Regions from separate parts of the Vreelandella sulfidaeris Esulfide1 genome, predicted to be linked through region 2. Evidence: predicted binding sites of a transcription regulator. Region 2 holds the regulator's gene; the other holds the start of a gene.

Region 1 (3,842 bases), 790 kb from region 2:
TCGATAACACCCGCTTCAATCGCCGCGCCAGTAATCGCGGCCAACACGGTTTTAGACAGCGACTTGATATTGGCAGGCGAGGCAACACCCGGTCCGCCCTGATGATGCTCGTGGATAATGTCGCCGTCATAGGCCACCACCACGCTGTGGATGCGGTTTAGCGCCTGGGCCTGTTGGTCGAGTGCCTGCAGTGCATTCGCTGACGGTTCATTTGCGGCTGCAATAGAGGTAGAGAACAACGACATAGCAGCAAACGAAACAATTAAAACAGTAGCGTGCATTGCAGCACCCTCGGTAACAGTGGCAAAGGTTTGAGGTGTCGATGAAGGGGAGGTTCCTCAAACGCTTCGGATATGACGAGAGATGTCACTTTCGAGTAAGGAAATATACCTAGACTACGCAAAAGAAGAAAAAGCCTGCTAGGCTATGGGGGTAACTTAAGGGCAAGCAACTATTTGATTTTCCCCGAAACGCAATAAGCAAGGAGCGCCATAATGCGTAACATTATTTATATCATTGGTCTTATCGTGGTAGTTCTCTTCATCCTTTCGCTGCTCGGTCTGCGTTAAGCCCAAACAAAAACCGCCCGTAGGCAGCACCTACGGGCGGTTTTTTTATGCGCAGATTTAACGCCGCATGGATACGCCTAAGCGCAATCAGCGGCCCCTTGGCCAAACATATCAAACATCATTTCACGACCAAGGCGGGTCAATACAAAGCGGCCATGCTCATTTAAGGTGGCCGCTTCACTGGCTTCCATTACCTGTTGGCAGGTGGCCCAGGTAGGCGCTGCCGCGCTAAGCGCTAAAAGTTCGCGGCGGGCTAAGCCACGCTGAGGCAAGGTAATGGTTTCTAATACATGGCCGTGGTCGTACAGCAATTCAGCGGCAACCGACAAACATTGGCGAAGGCTGCGTTGAACATTCGCGGCGGTCGACAACCCCAAAGGCGATTGGGTAGGGCGTTGTGTAGCCGTTTCTGGAGACGTTAGTTCGGGAGGCATCGTATGTTCTCCTGCGGTTAGCCCAAGGTGAGCTTGTTGCAGCGCATTATAAACTAATGTCTAGATTAGACCAAGGTCTATGCTCGTATTGTTCGCAGAGAACATGAAGCATTCACAAAACTGAAGGATACAACTGGCAGCATAACGATCAGTGCCGCTAACTATTAAATAATGCCTAAGCGCCACTCGCGTATTATGTAACCATAAGGGTGCTTCACTATAGCGACTGAGGCAAAGAAGTAATTGGCGCGTTAAGAAAGGTTGTTAATTGTAACTTGTGGTTTAATGACTACGTTTTAACTCCCCTAATAATACTTGAGTTTTGGCTTGTTTTCTGTAATGAATAATAGCTAACAAGAGAAGTGAAAAGGTGAGTATTGCTGTAATCAAATAAACCTTTGATATTTAAATTGCCTCGATATCTGTAAAAAGAAATTAAAAGAACCATTCTACTATTGTAATTAGTTATTCCTATGGTGGCGTGGCAAAAGTTGAAGGTATACGTTAGTAGTAAATTAAATTTGTGCTGGTTATATTTATAGGGAATAGTCGATATGCCCATGGTACATAAAGCCTTATTTGAGGTGCGGAGGTGTCTGTGGCGTTACTAGACACATGGAGCAAACTGAATGCTAAAAGCACACTTTCTTTGGATGCCTCGGAAGAGAGTGACAGCCTGCTTATACTAGGTAGACTGCCCTCTAAAAAAGAGAGAGAGCCAATGAAAAAAACGACAGTGACAATCCCAGCACTAGCTGCCTCAAGTGATGGCTCTGTTCAGCAACATTCTCATTGGCAGTTGTCGCAGTTAGGTATCCTAGAGGAGCAAATGCTTGCGGCTAGCCAGTATTTTCACCAGCAGCGCCGATAGTGACGAGATTTGAGGGAAGTCATATAAGTATCAGCTTATTTTATAAGCTAGTTGCTAACTCACTGACTTGCAAGTATTACCAAATTGACGAACAAGGGCTAAAGTTACTTCATTTTTGGCCGATAATATTTATAGAATTTATATTTTGTGTCTGAGAGGACTGTACTGATGGCATCGATTTCTTCACTTGGCGTTGGGTCAGGGCTTGATTTGACAGGCCTGCTGAAAGAGTTGCGAACGGCTGAAAACCAGAAACTAGTGCCGATTACGCAGCAAAAAGAAAACCAGAACGCTAAAATTTCTGGTTATGGTCAGATCAAAATCGCAATAGAGCAATTCCAGACCTCCGTCAACAAGCTCAATGACCCGAAGCTTTACCAAAGCCTTTCGACTGAGATTCTAGGCGGTAGCGCCGTTAAGGCAACGGCGAGCAGTGAAGCAACGGCTGGGCGTTACGATGTTGAGGTTACTCAGCTGGCACGGGCGGGAAGCTTGGCGACCAACAGCATTCAGGGGGATGATGCTCTAACCAAGCCGCTGACAGGCGCTAACGCGAGTCTTGCTCTGACCTTCGGTAACGATGCTGATGGAAATCCTATTACTCAGGATATTTCCCTGACTGAAAGCAGTTCTCTAGAATCTATTCGCGACCAAATCAATGGCTTCGACTTTGGAGACGGCCCTAAAGTTAGCGCTTCCATCGTTAACGATGGCACAGGCTATCGCTTAGCACTCAACTCCTCTGCGAGTGGTAAAGAGGCTTCTATTAACCAGATGGCTTTTTCAGGACTTACGGGGGGAGTGACACTAGAAGGTACGACTGCCTACGAAGGCCGTGATGCTCAATTGAAAGTGAATGGTATTGACATCACCAGTGCCACGAACAAAGTAGAAGGTGCTATTGAGGGCGTCACGCTTAATCTTGAAAAGGTAACTGAAGCGGGCAGTCCCAATACAGTAGTGGTAGCACGCAATACGCTTGCAGTACGCGAGTCGGTTGAAGGTTTTGTAAAAGGCTACAACGCCCTTAAAGATCTTATTGGAGAGCTAACCGCATTTAATGGCGGCGGCGAAGCGGCTGGTGATTTGATAGGCGACCGTGCGGTGCGCTCAGTTGAGTCTCAAATGCGTTCTGCATTGGTAGGTAATGTACCCGGCGGCGATATTACTCGCTTATCAGACATAGGCATTGAGCTCAATAAAGAAGGTAAGCTCACGCTGGATTCCCAAAAGATGAGCGATACCGTGGCGAGCAATCAAGACGGTTTGGCAGCTTTTTTTGCTGGTAGTAGCGATGAGACAGGTATGGGGGGCCAGGTAAGCAAAACATTGGAGAAATTACTGGGCGAAAACGGTGCTTTGGGCAGTGCTAATCGCAGTGCAGAAGCAAGCGTGGTGGCCCTGGATAGCCGTTTTGAACGTACCGAAACCTCTATTGAGCGCACGATTGAGCGCTACCGGAAGCAGTTCACGCAGTTAGACTCAATGATGGCGCAAATGAACGCCACTAGTGGTTATCTCACCCAGCAGCTCGATATGATCAATTCGCAAATGAGCAGCCGTAAATAACAGGTAGTTCAAAAAGATTGTCTTTCATTTGTTAGCCCCTTCCCGCCAAGGAAGGGGTTTTTTATTAATTGCACCCTGCCTCAATAGCTTGTGACATAAGGCTGAGGCGTTAGCGGTGATAGCATAAAGCCCTAAGATTTTTTGATACATTTATTTACACAAAAAGAGCATAAAAAATTTAAGTAAATCCTAGGGCTGCCGTTAATAAATATAACGGCAGCAAGCCGTCAGGCAGGCCGACCAGGCCAGTAACTATACGTAGGAGATTCACAATGTCCGTTATCAATACAAACATCACAGCGTTGATTGGCCAAAACAACCTGAAAGGCGCACAAAGCTCGCTACAGCAAGCACAAGAGCGTCTTTCCTCAGGCCTGCGTATCAACAGCGCAAAAGATG
Region 2 (19,119 bases):
CGTCCAGTCCGTCTTCGTAGAGTTGGTCAGAAACACACCATACCAATGCCACATCCAGGGCAAGGCAGGCATCCAAACACGCATCCACCGCATCGGCATGTTCCATTACTGCCGCTGGCGCCATACTCAACGGGTGCGCCAACGGTGGAATGATCACGGCGTCGGGGGCTATCGCCTCCAAACGCTTAACGGTGATGGTGGTGCCTTGTTCGATGACTAATTCCGTATCGGTGCGACGGCTTGCTTCCCGAGCCAGTGCCAAGCTTAAGCAATGTCCGGCATCCAATATTAGCAGCTTCAAGACAATCTCTCCTTTTCACGCCCAGCCCTACATGGCGTGTTTAGTAAGCTACTCAGAACGGAATTTCATCATCGAAGTCATCGAAGTTGCCTGGATCAGGCGCACCGTAGCTGCTGTTCTGTTGATTGGGCGGTGGTGCTTGGTTGCCCTGCTGCGGTGCAGGCTGGGCGGGGCGAGGCTGCTGTGAGTTCTGCCCGCCGTAGTTGTCCCCCTGAGGTGCACCGCCTTGCTGAGGATAACCGCCGCCTTGATTATTGGGGGCTGGCGAGTTTTGGGGCGCATTTTGGGGATAGCTGTTCTGGCCTGCGCCGCCGCCCTGAAAATCGCCACTGCGACCGCCATCAAGCATCTGCATATCGTTAGCGACAATTTCTGTCGAGTAACGATCTTGCCCGTTTTGGTCTTGCCACTTACGCGTTTGTAAGCGCCCTTCAATATAAACTTTGGCGCCCTTTTTTAGGTACTGCTGGGCGATCTCAGCGGTTTTATTAAACATCACCACGCGGTGCCATTCAGTACGCTCTTGGCGCTGACCACTCTGTCGGTCCATCCAGGTATCGGTAGTGGCCAAGTTTAAGTTGGCCACGGCGGTACCGCTTGGAGTAAAACGCACCTCGGGGTCCTGCCCGAGATTGCCAATCAAGATGACCTTGTTAATGCCGCGAGCCATAAGGCGCTCCTTTAATAGGGTGTTATGTAGGGTTAGTTGCAAGCCGTAGCCAGTGTTGCGGCCAGGCCGAATTAAAACCGGTTAAGCTAAGATTTGGGTGGCGCCATCAGCTTGGTCAACGCAGCCTGGTCAAGCTGTTGACGATTCACCTTTAAATAGACCAAACGCTCTTCCGGTACCACCATCACGTCTTCCACGCCGACCACATCAGCTAAACGTTCCATCAGCAAGTCAAGCGCATCTGTCTGGGTTTCATGCAGCGCCAGCACCTCGCTAGAGAGCGGTGGCGGTGCGGGCATCCGCCACATAGCAATCCACCAGCACAACGCCAGTACGGCACAGCCAATAAAAACTGCATTAAGGCCTCCGTAGTGAGCTAATAAGCCGCCTAGCGTACCGCCTAGAAAAGCGCCAAAGAATTGGCTGGTGGAGTAAACTCCCATCGCGGTACCTTTCGCGCCCGCCGGGGCTAGCTTACTGAGCATGGAAGGGAGCGTCGCTTCCAGCAAATTAAAGCCAGTGAAGAACACAAACAGCCATACAAACAGCCAATAGCCTGGCGACAGTGGCAACCCTAGTCCCGCTAAACTAAACACAATAGCGCCGATCGCCACTAGGCACATCAAACGCATGCGCTGTTGCTTCTCAGCGACAATAATCAGCGGCACCATGGCGACAAACGATAGCGCCATAATGCCCAGGTAAGCCAGCCCATGATACTCGATAGCCACACCCGCGTTTAGCAGACGAAAAGGCACCGCGACAAATATCGCCATTAGCACTAAATGCAGAGCAAAAATCGATAGATCCAGTCGCCATAAATCAGGCCGCGTTATCACACTTTTGAATTGCTGACGGTCCATCCCTACATCGCGGTGGCGCCTCCGCCTAGGCGCAGCAGGTATCCAGCGCCACAGCACCAGCAGCCCCACCAGCGTCAGTAGTGCGGTAAACCAAAATACACCGGCCAGGCCCGCCCAGGCGGCTAGCCATGGGCCCAGCACCATGGCAATGGCAAACGACACGCCAATAGAGAGACCAATGGTCGCCATGGCACCAGTACGGATTTCCTCACGGGTCTGATCCGCCAGCAGCGCCATAATAGCGGCGGCCACGGCGCCCCCTCCCTGCAGCGCCCGCCCGGCGATCACGCCGAAAATGGTGTCCGAGAGCGCGGCGACGACACTGCCCAGAGCAAAAATCACCAGCCCCATCGCGATCACCCGCTTACGGCCAATGCGATCAGAAAGTAGCCCAAACGGAATTTGCAGCGTCGCCTGGGTCAAGCCGTAAATACCCAACGCAACGCCCACCAATAGAGGCGTCGCGCCCACTAACGTGTCGGCGTATAACGCCAACACGGGCAGCACCATAAATAGACCCAACATGCGAGACGCATAAAGCCCGGCCAAACCGCTGATCGCACGACGTTCAGAGGCCAGCAATAGTGCGGAAACCTTGCGCATAATGCCCTTGTGTGTGATGAAAAATAACTATGTGGTGGATTAGCATGCAGCGAATAAACGTAACGGCTTGAGACAATCCTCTATTCTAGCGGTTTGGGCAGGCGCTGGAAACGTTGCGGGTTGTCGCATGTTGCAAAGCGGTTTTGCCGGGAGGGGCCCGGCGAACGTATAATCACGCTTTTGCCGCGCGATTCGAGGTGTTGATGGACAGCATTCTGGTCAGGGGTGCACGCACCCACAACCTCAAGCAGATCGATGTGGAACTGCCCCGTAACAAGCTGATCGTGATTACCGGCCTATCCGGCTCAGGTAAATCATCGTTAGCGTTTGACACCCTTTATGCCGAGGGGCAGCGTCGCTATGTGGAATCACTTTCCACCTATGCACGCCAATTCCTGTCGATGATGGAAAAACCCGATGTAGATCACATCGAAGGGCTTTCGCCTGCGATCTCTATTGAGCAGAAGTCTACCTCCCACAACCCGCGTTCAACCGTGGGCACTATCACCGAAATTTACGACTATCTGCGCCTGCTGTTTGCCCGGGCGGGAACGCCACGTTGTCCAGAGCACGGTGAAGACCTTGAGGCCCAGACGATCTCACAAATGGTCGATCAGGTCATGAACCTTGCCGAAGGCACCAAGCTCATGCTGCTGGCGCCGGTGGTCAAAGGGCGTAAAGGCGAGCATCTGCAACTATTGGCAGAGCTGCGAGCCCAAGGTTTTGTGCGCGCCTTAATTGATGGCCAAGTGCTGGAACTGGACGACATTGCGCCGTTGGATAAGCGTAAAAAACACGATATTAGCGTGGTGGTTGATCGCTTCAAAGTACGCGACGACCTCGCCCAACGCTTGGCGGAGTCGTTTGAAACAGCATTGAACCTCGCCGACGGCACCGCCATGATCCACTTTATGGATGGCGAGCGCGATGATATTGCTTTCTCGTCGCGTTTTGCCTGTCCGGTATGTGGCTACTCGCTAGCGGAGCTTGAGCCGCGCATGTTCTCGTTTAATAATCCGGCGGGTGCTTGTCCCACTTGCGATGGGCTGGGCGTGCAGCAGTACTTCGACCCCGAAAAGCTGATCAGCCACCCGGAGCTATCGCTGGCGGAAGGCGTGATTAAAGGCTGGGACCGGCGCAACATTTACTACTTTACCCAGCTCCAGGCGCTGGCCAAGCACTACCGCTTTGAGCTAGAGACGCCTTGGCAAGAGCTCGCCCGCCACGAGCAGGACATCATTCTCAATGGTAGCGGCGACGAGGCCATACCGTTCTCCTATGTCGGCGACCGCGGCCGTAAAGTTACTCGCGAGCATGTTTTTGAGGGCGTGCTGCCCAATATGCAGCGCCGCTATCGGGAAACCGAGTCTAATATGGTGCGCGATGACCTGGTCAAATACATCGCGGTACAGCCCTGTGCCACCTGCAACGGCTCACGACTGCGTAAAGAATCACGCCATGTGTACGTGGATGACCATAATATCGCCGACGTCGTACGCTTTCCGATTGGTGAAGCTTGGCGCTACTTTGCCGATCTAAGCCTACCGGGACGCAAAGGCGAGATTGCCGATAAAATCGTCCACGAGATCCACGCCCGGTTAGAGTTCCTGGTAAATGTCGGCCTGGATTACCTCAACCTGGAGCGCAGCGCAGACACCCTTTCCGGTGGTGAGGCCCAGCGCATCCGCTTGGCCAGCCAGATTGGCGCTGGCTTGGTCGGGGTAATGTATATCCTTGACGAGCCGTCAATTGGCCTTCACCAACGCGACAATGACCGGCTGCTGAAAACCCTTGAGCGGTTGCGCGACCTGGGTAATACCGTCATTGTGGTTGAGCACGACGAAGATGCTATCCGTGCCGCCGATCATGTACTGGATATCGGCCCTGGGGCGGGCGTACATGGCGGTGAAATCGTCGCTCAAGGTACGCCTCAGGACGTGATGGACAATCCCAACTCGCTGACCGGTCAGTACCTGATCGGCACGCGCGAAATTGCCGTGCCGCCCTACCGTATTCCCGGCAACCCGGAAAAGCAGTTGACTGTACGCGGCGCTACCGGCAACAACCTGCAAGACGTAACGCTTACATTGCCGCTGGGACTGTTTATCGCCATTACCGGCGTCTCTGGTTCAGGCAAGTCGACGCTAATCAACGGCACGCTGATGCCGATCGCGGCTCGGGAGCTTAATCGCGCCACCACGCTGACCGCCGCACCTTATGAGAAGATCGAAGGGCTTGATCAACTCGATAAAGTGATCGATATCGATCAAAGTCCGATTGGGCGTACGCCGCGCTCCAACCCGGCCACCTACACAGGCATTTTTACGCCAATTCGTGAGCTGTTTGCAGGCACCCAGGAAGCACGTTCTCGAGGTTACAAACCCGGTCGCTTCAGCTTTAACGTTAAAGGTGGACGCTGCGAGGCGTGCCAGGGCGAAGGCATGATCAAGGTAGAAATGCACTTCCTGCCGGATATCTACGTGCCCTGCGATGTTTGTAAAGGCAAGCGCTATAACCGCGAAACGTTGGATATTCACTACAAGGGCAAAACCATTCACGAAGTGCTGACCATGACGGTGGAAGACGCGCTAGAATTCTTCAGCCCGGTACCGGCCATTGCTCGTCGCCTGCAGACCCTGCTCGATGTGGGCCTCTCCTACATTCGCCTGGGGCAGAGTGCAACGACTCTTTCCGGCGGGGAAGCACAGCGGGTAAAACTCGCCCGTGAATTAGCCAAGCGTGATACGGGTAAGACACTGTATATATTGGATGAACCGACCACCGGACTGCACTTTGAAGATATACGCCAACTGCTGACGGTGCTCCACCGCCTGCGGGATCATGGCAACACTATCGTCGTGATTGAACACAACCTGGATGTGATCAAAACTGCCGATTGGATTGTCGACCTAGGGCCTGAAGGGGGCTCCGGTGGCGGGCAGATTATTGCCGAAGGCACACCGGAACAGATTGCAAAACAGAATGTCTCGCATACCGGACGTTTCTTAGCACCCCTGCTGGAACGTGGAAACCGCGCAACGAAGCGCTGACACTACACTGCTGTTATCTATGGTTTTTTGTTCTTTATGGGTGTTGGTTCTTTTGAGGAGGGGCGTCTGCCCTCCCTCAGACTAAATAGCCGCGCTAGAGAGTACATGTGGGCAACGCAATAGGTGGCCACATTGTTTATAGTGGCGAGCCAATAATCATTAGCAGGATTAAGTAATTCTCTTCTGAAGGGATAAGTCATGAGTCATGAAAAAAGCTGCATTATCAAACACTTCAGCCACTTTTGCTCATTAACCGAGGAGGAAAAGCAGCTCCTTACTACCCTTGAGGAGAGCCCAACTAATATTAAATCAGGCGCATTACTTTGGGAGATAGGCGATCCGGCCAATGAGTTTTGTACCCTCAAAAGCGGCTGGGCCTACTCCTATCGTCATCTAGAAAATGGCGACCGGCAAATTTTGGAGGTGTTTTTGCCGGGCGATATTATCGGGCTGCGGGAGTTTGCTTTCTCCGAACGCCTTGAAAACGTGCGCATGATTGATAACGGTGTGGTTTGCCACTTCCCACATAAGCGTATGTTGAACATTTTCCGCCGGTCACTCAAACTCACATCTATAATGTTTGCCATTGGCAGCCGTCAGCAAGCGATGCTAACTGAACGGTTAGTCACGCTGGCAAGGCGCACCGCCCGCCAAAAGATGGCCCATTTTCTCTATGAAATGTATCTGCGGCTGCGCCAAACCAACCCCGACATTAGTAATCAGTTCCGTCTGCCGCTTTCTCAAGAGCAGCTGGCCGATGTTCTTGGCCTCAGCCCGGTCCACGTTAGCCGTACCTTTACAGGGCTCAGCGAAGATGGATTAGTGTTCCGTGACCGCCACAATTTAACGATTCCTGACCTGCAAGCGCTATGTGACGAAGCGGGATTTGATGACTGTTATCTCAATGACAATATTCGTATGGTGCTAGCCGACTCAGCTTAAAAAAAACCGCGTGCTATTGAGCACGCGGGTTCGTTGAAGCAATGGAAGCGCCAGAGAGTAGTTAACAACGCCCCTGCTAGCTGGCTAATGCCTTATTAGCCACATTTGGACCAACCACAGCCTGCGTAACAGGTCGGGCAGCCATCCATCATGATAAGCTCACCGCGGCACTCGGGGCAGTTACCCACTGTGGCTGGGCCGCTGCCCTCAGGCTTTTTTTCTGTCGTTGCTTTCCCGCCGATAGGTTCTACCGCACCCGCCTCTACGGGTGCGTCAGCTACCTCTTCCTCCGCACCGGGCTGCCACGCATGGCCATGCGTCATACGGTGGGCGTAACGCTCAACCAGTTGCTCAACCGGCACTTGATTGCCATCCCGATCCAAAAAGCCGCGGCGATAGAGAATCTGTTGAATCGACCAGGCAATGGCGGCGACTTCTGAATCGTGGAACATTGGCTTGTTCCAACGGTTCATGCCACAGCGAACCAAGCCTTTATCCCAAGCCACTTTGCGCAGATCCGCCACCGCCTGGGTGACGTAACCGCCTCGCGCCGCTAGCGAGAGGCTGCGCATGGTCGCGGTGATCCACTGATGCTCACTGGAGAGCTGGCCCGATGGAAAGAAGAACTCCACCGGCCGCTCTATCACGACACGTTTACCACCAATGACGCCTTCCACCGGCATAAACGACACCAACAGATAGACTTTTTTGCGCCCTTCCGCGCCGACATACGAGATCTTTTCTGACACGGCTTCCAAGGTGCCTTCCGGGCGGGAAGGTATACGCACCGTTAGCGGGTTTTCATCCTGCAGCTCGGGAGTGGGCACGGGCTGGTCTTGCTGCTTAATGCGATAACCGACAATTTTGGAGGTGATTTCAACAGCCATGGGTTATATCTCCGTTTAGCAAAGGTGTGCGTTAGTAAATAGATGGCGCTTCGCGCGGCATCACCATTTGCCGTAGGTGCCTTCTTTTAAGCCATCAAACAGGTTGGCAGCGTTATGCTCTTCCCCGTCGTAAATCACCTTCTCATTCCCGGTCAGCTCAAGGGTTTCGCCGTTTTCCAGCTCAAACACGTAGGTGGTGTTTTTAAGATCATCCTCGCGCACCAGCACGCCTTGGAAAGCCTCGGGGTTAAAGCGGAAGGTAGTGCAGCCTTTTAAGCGGCTTTCATAGGCTTGTAAATAGAGGTTTTGAAACTGTTCAAAGGGAAATTCAGTAGGCACGTTGACCGTTTTCGAGATCGCCGAATCGACCCAGTGCTGGGCGGCAGCCTGAACGGCGACGTGCTGCTCGGGCGAGATCGCATCAGCGGTGACAAAATAATCAGGCAAATCGCTGTCGACAGCATCAGCTGCAATAAAGTGACGATAAGCGGCTAGCTCGAAAGAGACGACTTCTACCTGCTCTTTGGTTTTCTTACCCGACTGAATAATATTGCGGAAGTAGCGGTGCGAGAAAGAGGGCTCAATACCGTTGGAGGCGTTGTTACCCATTGACAGGCTAATCGTGCCGGTCGGCGCAATAGAGCTGTGGTGGGTAAAGCGCGCGCCGTGCTCGGCCAGTTGGGCGACTAGCTCGGGCTCAAGCTCGGCCACTTGCGCCATGTACTGGCTGTAACGGGCGTGCAGAATACGCCCCGGCACTTGATCACCCACTTCGTAGCCATCTTTGGCCAGCTGCGGGCGCTCACGCAGCATTTTGGGGGTAATGGTATGTTCCTGCTCCAGTACCGGCGCCATGCCCTTCTCTTGAGAAAGTTCCAGTGCCTGCTTCCAGCCCTCAATCGCCAAATGGCGGCTTACTTCATCGGTAAACACCAGCGACTGTTTGGAACCGTAGGGGATTTTGAGCATGGTAAGCGTCGACCCCAAGCCCAAAAAACCCATGCCGTGACGACGCTTGGCTTCTATTTCTCGCTGCTGCTGGGGCAGCGGCAGCCCAGCAATCTCAACCACGTTGTCGAGCATACGGGTAAAGATAGCGACCACTTTTCGATAGCGCTCCCAGTCAAAGCGCGGCTCGGCGCCAAAGGGATCGATCACAAACTTGGTCAAGTTGACGGAACCCAGCAGGCAAGCGCCTTCCGGCGGCAGCGGCTGTTCACCACAGGGGTTGGTGGCGCGGATATCTTCGCAGAACCAATTATTGTTCATACGATTAACTTGATCGATCAGGATAAAGCCTGGCTCGGCGTAGTCGTAGGTGGAAGACATGATGGTGTCCCACAGTTCGCGCGCTTTGATCACTTCTACAATGCGACAGGCGACGCGCCCTTCGGCATCCACCGTGTAGCCCTCTTCGACCACCGGCCAATCGCGGTAGATCAGATCTTCCGCTTTTACGTCCTCTTTTTCACCGGGGTGCAGCGGGAAGGCCAGCGGCCAATCAGTATTGTTTTTGACCGCTTCCATAAACTCATCAGTGATCAGCAAGCTAAGATTAAACTGGCGCAGGCGGCCCGCTTCGCGTTTAGCCTGGATAAATTCGCGCACATCCGGATGACCTACATCAAAGGTGCCCATCTGTGCGCCGCGACGACCACCAGCAGAGGCCACGGTAAAACACATCTTGTCGTAGATATCCATAAACGCCAGCGGGCCGTTCGTGCCTGCGCCAGCGCCAAATACAAACGCGCCCTTATGGCGCAGCGTTGAGAAGTCGTAGCCAATACCGGCTCCCGACTTCAACGTCATGCCCGCATCGACCACCGAGTCGAGAATATCGCGCATTGAATCGCGGATCGTGCGCGAGACGGTGCAATTGATCAGACTTACCGCCGGCTTGTAGGCCTCTGCACCCGCATTAGAAAGAATACGGCCTGCAGGAATGGCGCCGTTTTCAAGCGCCCAGCGGAATTTCGGTAACCACTCTTCCGCTTTGTCACCTTCTACCGCTGCGAGGGCGCGTGCAACACGTTCAAACGTAGCACCGACATCCTGATCGACTGGTTGGCTATGACGGTCCTTGAGACGATATTTGGCATCCCAGATTTCCTGCGAGGGGGCCTGCATCGGAACGTCATTAGAGGTCTTCATAGCCTTAGCAGCGGTACTCATGTCGCAAAACTCCTTCACAGCGGGGTGAATATAGCGCTCAAATAGAGCGATTATACGTGCCATCGGCGTGAAGTATAGCCTTGACTTCACACTACATGAGGGGCTTTTTTTATTCCTTTCTACCATATATAGAAAAATCAGCGCGTTACTCTTTTGCTGGGCCTCCACACGCTATAGGCTAGTGTTTTTTGGCTAACTGGCTTCAAGTATGCTCACAACTCACTCCCAACGCCTCTCCTCGCTAACAGGGGTTGCCATGGTGACGGCCCTGTTGGCGGCCGCCATGCCCGCGGCTAATGCGGCCACGTTCAATACGGACGAGATAGCCACACATGACCATTGGCAATCGCTGACGCTCTCGCTGGGCGGAGAACAGCACTACCGGGCGGTAGAAACCCACAGCTATTCAGACGCAACGCTTAGCCTTAATGCGACTCAAGGCGTATGCGATTTACCCTGGCTGGAGATGCGCGTCACCCTTGAACAACAGCAGGGTGAAAGCCGCGCAGTTAACCTTGTGCCCGCCCGGCTGCGTGTTGATGAGCAGCCGGTGATTGATACCATGGCAGAATTTATTACCGAACGGGGTGACGATGGCTTTTATGTCCACTTTTACCTAAGCGACCTGGAATCCCTGATGACCGATATGCGCCAAGGTGAGCAGCTGTTTCTCGGTTTTGACCAGGAAGAGCGCGAGCCGTGGTATATGACCTTTAGCCTGCAAGGCGCCGACGCTGCGATTTCACGGATGCTGGGTCAGTGTGAAAATAATGGGCCGGCGGCTTAGCAGCAAAAATAACGTATAGCGCATAAGCTCAGATGCGCCTTGGTCACCTATTCCCCCTCGGCCTGCTGCCTTAGCAGTAGCTCGACGCGCCGATTGGCAGCGCGGCCATCTGCGGTTGTGTTCGGTTCCATGGGCTGGGTGTCCGCATAGCCGACGGCTCGCATACGTGAAATATTGAACCCTTGACGCTCTAAATGGCGCACGACAGCGATAGCCCGCGCTGATGAAAGTTCCCAATTAGAGGGGAAGCGCACTGTCGAAATAGGCACGCTGTCGGTATGGCCTTCTACCGAAATCTGCCCATCAAAACTGGCGAGTACATCCAAAAGGCTTTCAACCACCCCCCGCCCGCGAGGCGTTAACACTGCTTGACCGCTGGGGAACAATAGACTGGTATCAATCCGCAAAGTGACCCCTTCACGCCCCTGTGAAACGCTGACACCGGGAATATCGAGCCCCGCAAACTGGGGCTGCAATCCTTCATGGCGGGGCTGTATACCAGTGGCCAGAGAGGCTAGCGGCAACGACGTTATAGCGCTTGTCGACTGCATGTAAGCAGTATCAGCCGCTTCTCCTCCACCCGGCGGCGTCAGAGAAAGCAGCAGCACAAAGAGCGTGATTAACAGCGTCAGTACATCTAGGTAACTGGTTAGCCAACCATCATCGCCATCGCCTGGCGATGGCGTCATTTCCAGCGCATGGCGCGTATCACGGTCTAACATGCTGGCTATCCCTTGGCCGCCGAACTCACCGACGAATCAGGTCTTGGCTTGACACTATTGTCGCGAATTTCATCGTGGTAGTTAGCGACAAAAGAGTTGAGGGTCTCTTCAATAAACGACGGCAGGCGGCGCTTGGTAATCAGCGAAATACCTTCCAGCACCATGTTCATGGTAATTAGGCGCTCTTCAGTGCGGCGCTCTAACTTCACTGCAATCGGCTTAAACACTAAGTTGGCGAGTAAAATGCCATAGAAGGTGGTTAGCAGGGCGACTGCCATGCGTGGGCCAATCACCTGCAGGTCGCCCGCATCCATGACTTCCAGCATATTCACCAGCCCCACCAGGGTGCCGATCATGCCAAACGCTGGCGCGTAGGTCGCCATGGTACGAAATATTTGTGCTTCGGCATGCTCACGCGCTTTAAGGCGAGCAATGCGCCAGCGCAGCATGTCAAAAATTTCGTCCTCTTTGGTATTGGCAATCACCAGTTGAATGCCGGTGCGTAAGAACGGATTACGGGTATGCTCCAGCTCGCGTTCTACCGCCCGCACGTCGCCTTTAAACCATAGCCGCGACATATCCACCAGTTCGCGGATATCGTCACGCATATAAGTATTTTCGCGCCGAAATACCAAGCCCACCAACCGCACAACACGCACGACTTCTTTCAGTGGGTAGCTGATAAAAGTTGCCGCCAAGGTACCGGTCACTACAATGGCCAGACCCGGCCAATTGATAAAGCTTTCGGGTGACTCTGCAGTGAAAAACAGCACACTGACCAACAGCAATATGCTGGCAAAGATGCCTATTAACGTCGAAGGATTCATCCACGGCTCCTTGCCGGTCACAAGTGAGTAAAAAGCGGTGTTATGCCGAGTCGTGCAAACGTGCGCGTAAACGACTTACGGCCTGACTGTGCAGTTGAGAAACGCGTGATTCCGTTACGCCCAATACAGCCCCTACTTCCTTGAGGTTGAGTTCTTCTTGGTAATACAGCGCCATTAGCAGCTTTTCACGTTCGGGTAGAGCCTCGATAGCTTCAATTAACGTTTGTCGCTGCTGACCCTCTAGTAATTGCTCAAACGGCGAGCTGTTCAGTTCACTACTGACTGGCTCACCGCCCTCGGCAACCAGATCTTCATACGGTAACAACTGGCCGCTATTGGTATCATTGAGAAGTTGCTGATACTCATTCAACGGCATCTCAAGATGCAGAGCGATTTCGTGTTCTTCCGGTGCCCGCCCTAACTGTTGTTCCAATTGGCGAACGGCACCGTCAACCGCACGCGCTGAGCGACGCACACTGCGCGGTAGCCAATCACGGGTGCGCAATTCGTCCATCATTGCGCCCCGAATACGCTGACTGGCAAACGTAGCGAAGGTTGCGCCTTGGGTAGCATCGAAACGTCCGAGTGCTTCCAACAGCCCCACCATGCCGGCCTGAATAAGGTCATCGAGCTCAATGCTGGCTGGCAAACGGACCTGAAGCGTCAAGGCCTGACGTCGCACCAGTGGCATGTATTGCGTCAACAGCTCGTTTTGTTTAATCCTGCCTTGTGCTGTGTACATCCTCTCGCCTCGCGGCTATACAGCCTTCACTGATAGTTCACAATCATTTGCAACCCCTGCACACGAACAGGCCGCTGGCCTGGGCGTAAAGCGAAGCGAAAATACAACGGCGCATTGGCTCTTTGTCCCGCTAGCGCGGTAGTAGAGCCACGCATACCTGTTAACGCAACGCACTGCTCAGGATGGCACAACCAGGCGTTTAACAGCGCACCAGGGGGAGATTGAAATTGCCACTGAATACGACCGAGCTGACCTGACTGGAGGTTAATGCCGGCAGGCGGATAAGCGTTCTGACTAGCGCTTGCTCGATCACTCATGGCCACCATCATTCCAGGGATCTGGGCACTCCAACTGCCGGCTGCCGCCTGGGCACTTCCCGTTAACCCTATCAGTAGGCAGCCTACCAGCAGCAGCACAATTCGTGGCAATGTTCCTCTTACTACCCAGCTTAGCATGCTAAGCCTCCTCGGCGGAGTATGCTCATCGTGCAAGCACCAATAGTTCCATATTTAAGTAGTACTCAGCAGCTCCGCGCAAGTTATCGAGCAACCCCTGACGAGGCAAGTTAGGCTCGTGAAGCGCCAGCAAACGGCGCGGGCCGCCCCGTTCATGTAACTGACGCAAGGTACGGTACATAGCGGCAAAGGCGTCGGCGTCGCTATTGATCCATAGCGCCCAGCGGCTATATTGTTCACGTAATTGAGCCAGGTCGGCAGTTTCCGCCATGACGGCACGAATATCCCAGTCATCAGGCGTACCCGCCCAGCTGCGACCTTGCGTTGACCACTGTCCCAGTCGCGCTTTGACCTTGTTCACCTGGGCTGCACCATGACCGGGTAGCCCCACCACAATAAGCGGAATTTTGGGTCTGGGCGGCGCTAATATCGTTGTCTCTTCAACCGTCGCTACCGTCGGCGATAATAAGGGGGAGGTGTGTTCGGAGACATGCTCTGCCGCCGCGACATCAACTGCATCCTCAGTCTGCTGCTGTTGGCGCTGCAGATTTGCCCACTTGCGTAACCCTGAGGCTTGGTCTTGACCACTCACGCCACACCCTCTCGACTAACACTGCCCATTTGGCGAATCGCATCGCGGGCCATAAATGCGTATACCAGCGCATCAAGCATGCCGGTATCGCGACGACGACGGCTCGTACCTGATAGGCTAAGTAGATCACCGCGCAGCGTTTGTGCTCCTTCATCATCAGCAACATCGAGGTGCCCGGCGACCGCCGCCACACCGCTGGCCATTAGCAGACGCACTTCGGCATTTAGATCCCCACTGTCGGCTTCTTTTAACTGCTGCCAGGCGCGGCGCGTCAACGTTGATAATCCATCGCTTTGTAGCTGTGTTAGCAATAGTGAGAGCACTTCTGTCCCTAATCGAGCCGGGGTAAGCCAATAGCGGCGCGTCACCACTTTCGCGCTTTCAGGGTCGCGAATTTCTCCATACCAAGCGAGCAGCGCATAGCCTGTCGCGTCTTCAACTTCCGCGTAGGCGGTCCAAAGTTGTACAGGTTGACCACGAAAGCGTACACCCACTTGGTGCGTCAGCACGCTGTCACTAAACAACTGCCGAATGCTCTGGCGCTCATGGTGAAAGAATACCCGATGACTGGGGGCCACTTGGCTGACCCAGGTCAAATGCTCGGCTTCCAGCCACGCCAACGCGTCGGGCTCGGGTAAACGTGGTAGTAAGTGTACCGCTACACCACTTGATTCAGTCAGCGCGGCTAAGCGCGGCTGCCAGCCCGCGGCATGGCGATGCTGTAGCCAGGGTAACGCCAGCCATGCGCCATCTGTATCCAGGCCAATGTCGGGCATTGCCCAATCACAGCCGCGTTCGTTTCGCCGTGCTGACCACGCCATGCCCAAGGTAGTATTCGCCGCCGGATAACCGGCGAGCAAAGCATTCAAACGCTCTTCCTGCACACGGCTCGGTAGTGAAGCCAAGTCCCAGATCGCCTCTAATTCTGAAAACCCAGTAATCCGTTGGCGTAACCGCGCCAGTAGCGACGACAAGCGACGCCCTTGTCCCAATACATCACGCGACCAGCGTGGCATTCCCATTGGCGCATCAACATGGTGGACGCGCTCACGGTTCGGCGTCGCCGTTTTCAGCGCTTGATCCACCAACGTATCAGCACTGGCAATCGCCATATCTTCCGGCACCTGCTGGCCATAAGACCCAAACAGCACGCGCATGCCATGGCGCATAACAATATCCAACACCGGTGCAAGGCGACCCGCCTCATCCTGCTTGGTGATAATACAATCGTCTAGTTCTGCACCCGCGGCCCGCGCCGCCTGCCGATAACGTAACACGACCTCTTCGAGCGTTTCCGGCTGACTGGCCGCATTCAGCAGTAGTACCAGGCGCACTCGGGAGCGCCCCCCTTGAAGGTGGGCAATTTGCTCTATGACTCGCTGGTCACGCTGGCTCATGCCTACGGTATCGATAATCACCCACTGTTTGCCCTGCAAACGACCCAGCAAATCGTCGATGGGCTGTTCGGCATCCAGTGCGTACATGGGCGTATCCAACAGTCGCGCATAGATGCGCAATTGCTCATGGGCGCCGATCCGGAAGCTATCGGTGGTAACCAGCGCCACTGGGCGCGTGCCGTGGCGCAACACAAAGCGTGCCGCTAACTTAGCGGTAGTGGTGGTTTTCCCCACCCCTGTTGGCCCTACCAATGCGACGATGCCGGTTTGATCGAAGAAGCTTGGCTCATCGCTGAGCACGCAGAGACGTTCCATTAATTGTTGCCGCAGCCACTGCAGCGGCGCTTCACTATCCCCGCTTAACGCGGTTAGCGGTTCAGGCAATCCTACAAGCAGCTCATCAGCGAGCTCACTGCTAAAACCAACGTTCCATAGCAGCTGCCGCAGCCTTGCGGCCGTACCTGTCGGCGTTACCTGGCGTGAGACGGCAGCATTGGCGGATTGATTGGTTGCCAACAGCGCTCGCATATCCTGCATTTCACGCAGTAAGCGCTCACTCATTGCCTGCATCGGGTCTTGCGCCGGGGGGGAGGCCGGCGATTCAGGTGGTGTAGGCTCGGGTGAAGGCTCAAAGTGGTCAATGGCTTCGTCCGCCATGGCCAAGATTTCAACGCCCCCTTCGGTACGCCGATTGGCCACAATCAGGGCATCTTCACCAAGCGTTTCACGCACTTGGCGCATCACATCACGACTGTTGGCTCCCACGAAACGTCTAACACTCATGACTTACCCTTTGCCTATACTGGAAATGATCAACGTTAGCCTATCACGGCAGGGGGTTACTATCGTCCGCCCACCACGGTAGTCACTCTTAATGTACGATCATCAGGAATCTCTGCCTGGGACAGTACCGACATATGGCGTAGACGACGGCGTAAGAAGCGTGATAGCACCGCCCTTAGCGAATGCTGCACGACCAGCACAGGTGGCTCGCCTGAGCTTTCGTGGCGTTCGAGCGCCTGCTGCGCCTGCGTCATCAGTGTCTCTGCCAGCCCAGGCTCCATTGCACCGTTGCCATTCATGGCCTGCACCAACACCTGCTCCAACTGGGCATCCAGCCCCATTACATTGAGCGTCTCCTGGCCTGCAAACCATTGCTGGACAATCGCGCGGCCCAGGGCGACCCGCACCAGCGCCGTTAACTCATTAGGATCTTTTTGCTGCGCAGCAAACTCCGCCAGGGTATCCAAAATGGTGCGCATATCACGAATAGAGACATCTTCATCGAGCAGATTTTGCAGGATACGCTGCAATACCGTTAGCGAAATGGCTTTTGGAATCACTTCTTCGACCAGCGTTTTTTGATCATCGCCCATTTTATCGAGCAGCCTCTGAACTTCCTGGCGGCCCAACATTTCGGGTGAATGACGATGCAATAGGTGGTTTAAGTGAGTCGCTATCACCGTACTGGCATCAACAACGGTGTAACCGTATACCTGGGCATGTTCACGCTGATTGGCATCAATCCAAACAGCGGGCAAACCAAAGGCCGGATCCTGGGTTTGGGTGCCCTGCAGCTCGCCTGAGACCTGCCCCGGGTTAATCGCCAGCCATTTACCCGGCTGCGCCTCGGCACGGCCAATCTCAGCGCCTTTCATAGAGAGCACATAGGTGTTGGGTGGCAGCTCCAAATTATCGCGGATATGCACGACCGGCGGTAAGAAGCCCACTTCTTGCGCAAACTTTTTACGCACACTTTTAATCCGCCCGAGCAGCTCGCCTTTTTGACGCGAGTCAACCAGCGGTATTAAGCGATGGCCCACTTCCAACCCAAGCGTATCGACCAACTGCACATCTTCCCAACTCGCTTCGGGGGTTTCTTGTAATGGTACAGGGGCCGCGGCAATTTCCTCTTTAACCAGCGCCTGATCTTTTTGGCGTATAATAAACCACGCCAAACCACCCAATAGCGCAGTAAAGAGCAGAAATACCAAATTGGGCATGCCGGGCACCATGCCCAGTAGGCCCATCACTACGGCGGCTAATATTAGCACCTGAGGGTTAACGAACAGTTGGCTGAGCATTTGCTGGCCAATGTCTTCATTCGTGTCGGTACTCACCCGAGATACCGTGACACCCGCTGCGGTCGAGATGACCAGGGCGGGGATTTGTGCCACGAGACCGTCACCGATCGCCAGCAGCATGTAGGTCTGCCCTGCCGCGGCAAAGCCCATATCATGCTGCAGCATGCCAATCATCAGCCCGCCGATGATATTGACCACCATAATCACCAAACCGGCAATGGCATCGCCACGGACAAACTTGCTTGCACCGTCCATCGAACCAAAGAAATCAGCCTCTTGAGCGACTTCTGCGCGGCGCTTTTTGGCGTCTTCTTCACCGATTAAGCCAGCATTCAGATCGGCATCAATGGCCATTTGCTTACCGGGCATCGCATCCAGCGTAAAACGGGCACCTACCTCAGCAATACGGCCAGCACCTTTGGTGATAACCATAAAGTTGATGATGACCAAAATCAGGAAGACCACTAAGCCCACGGCGAAATTACCGCCGACCAAGAAAGCCCCAAACGCTTCAATGACTTTACCAGCCGACGCACCGCCTTGGTGTCCTTCCATTAGTACCACGCGGGTGGAGGCGACGTTGAGCGACAGACGCAGCAGCGTTGTAAATAGCAACACAGCGGGAAACGCCGCAAAGTCGAGCGGTTTTTGCGTAAACATGCTGACCATTAGCACCATAATGGCCAGAGCGATATTGAAGGTAAAAAGCAAATCCAGGGCGAAAGGGGGTAAGGGCACAATCATCATGCCCAAAATCATCAGGATGAGCAGAGGCCCGACTAGCAGCTTCATGTGCACATCACCCACCCAGCCGCGCTGACCTATTAGCTGACTTAAGCCTTTCATGGTTGCGCCTCATTACCACCGGCGCCATGCCCGGGGCTTTCCATATCCGGGGGAACCGGCAGATTATCGGGGGTTGGAGGCATCTCGCCTCCCTGGTGTGCTACTTGCTTGAGGCGGTAAGCCCAAGCCATTACTTCCGCCACTGCGGTATACAATTCGGCAGGCACCTCCGCCTCTAGGTCCACGTGATAATACAAGGCACGTGCCAATGGCGCAGCCTGCAATCTTGGCACCCCTGCCTCTTCGCCGATTTCACGAATGCGCGCGGCCACCGCATCGGCGCCTTTTGCTACCAGCCGCGGGGCACCCATGCTGCCTTCTTGGTAAGACAACGCTATCGCATAGTGAGTCGGGTTGGTAATAATGACATCTGCTTGCGGTACTTTACTCATCATCCTGCCACGCGCCATGGCCTGCTGCTGCTGGCGAATGCGCGCTTTCACTTGCGGGTCGCCTTCCGATTCTTTGTGCTCACGCTTGATCTCTTCCTGGCTCATGCGCAGCTTTTTAGCATTGTCCCAGAGCTGGAAAGGAACATCGATCAAAATGACCACGATCAACACCAGTACCATTAGCCCGGCCGCCTGAGCCGCCATGGTCAGTGCATTGGTCAGCGCTTGCTGGATGGGCTGATCCATGAGCGCCATAAATTTGCCGATGTTGAAATACAAAAAAATCGCGGCGACGCCCCCTACCAGCACCGACTTGGCGATCGCTTTTGCCAATTCGATCAGTGCCTGGGTGGAGATGATACGCTTTACGCCCTTAATAGGATCTAGCTTGGAAAACTTGGGCTGCATTGACTTAGCCGATATCAACCAGCCTCCCATCAGCCCCGGGGCTACTAATGCAATCACGGCTAACAGTAAAAAAAGCGGCATCATGGTAAATAAAGTGCGCTGACCAAGATCCAGCGCATTGACCAGCATGGGCGTACTTTCCATTGCCTGGCGACGCTCAAACAAAAACGCCTGCTCCATCACCGCCCCCAACTGGTCATAAAGCATTTTGCCCATGCTATAAAGGCCAATGACGCCGCCCAGCAGAAGTAAAAAGGTGTTTAACTCGCGGGAACGGGGCACCTGCCCCTCTTCGCGGGCCTTTTCTTTTCGCCTGGGGGTGGCCTCTTCTGTCTTTTCCTGGTCGCTATCGTTATCTGCCATTCGGGTATCCGGCCAG

Evidence for each region. The regulator FliA, encoded in region 2, starts transcription of late flagellar genes. The targets are predictions, from matches to a motif close to CTAAAGTTNNNNNNNNNNCNGCCGATA.
Region 1: a site for FliA is predicted at 1,973-1,999, ahead of fliD (flagellar filament capping protein FliD). Genes of this name have one in related genera too.

What each region holds. Positions count from the first base shown of each region.
Region 1 is NZ_CM133364.1:3,569,647-3,573,488, reverse strand. It holds gene ACW44H_RS16635 (serine hydrolase domain-containing protein) at 1-281, opposite strand, end outside; gene ACW44H_RS16630 (hypothetical protein) at 647-1,003, opposite strand; gene fliD (flagellar filament capping protein FliD) at 2,043-3,443, shown strand; gene ACW44H_RS16620 (flagellin N-terminal helical domain-containing protein) at 3,716-3,842, shown strand, end outside.
Region 2 is NZ_CM133364.1:134,278-153,396, reverse strand. It holds gene ACW44H_RS00695 (sugar nucleotide-binding protein) at 1-301, opposite strand, end outside; gene ssb (single-stranded DNA-binding protein) at 354-971, opposite strand; gene ACW44H_RS00685 (MFS transporter) at 1,058-2,437, opposite strand; gene uvrA (excinuclease ABC subunit UvrA) at 2,641-5,487, shown strand; gene ACW44H_RS00675 (Crp/Fnr family transcriptional regulator) at 5,686-6,429, shown strand; gene ACW44H_RS00670 (ribonucleoside-diphosphate reductase) at 6,525-7,316, opposite strand; gene ACW44H_RS00665 (adenosylcobalamin-dependent ribonucleoside-diphosphate reductase) at 7,377-9,488, opposite strand; gene ACW44H_RS00660 (hypothetical protein) at 9,697-10,275, shown strand; gene ACW44H_RS00655 (OmpA/MotB family protein) at 10,323-10,997, opposite strand; gene ACW44H_RS00650 (motility protein A) at 11,003-11,824, opposite strand; gene ACW44H_RS00645 (RNA polymerase sigma factor FliA) at 11,865-12,566, opposite strand; gene ACW44H_RS00640 (flagellar protein FlhE) at 12,593-13,021, opposite strand; gene ACW44H_RS00635 (hypothetical protein) at 13,047-13,613, opposite strand; gene flhF (flagellar biosynthesis protein FlhF) at 13,610-15,793, opposite strand; gene flhA (flagellar biosynthesis protein FlhA) at 15,853-17,940, opposite strand; gene flhB (flagellar biosynthesis protein FlhB) at 17,937-19,103, opposite strand.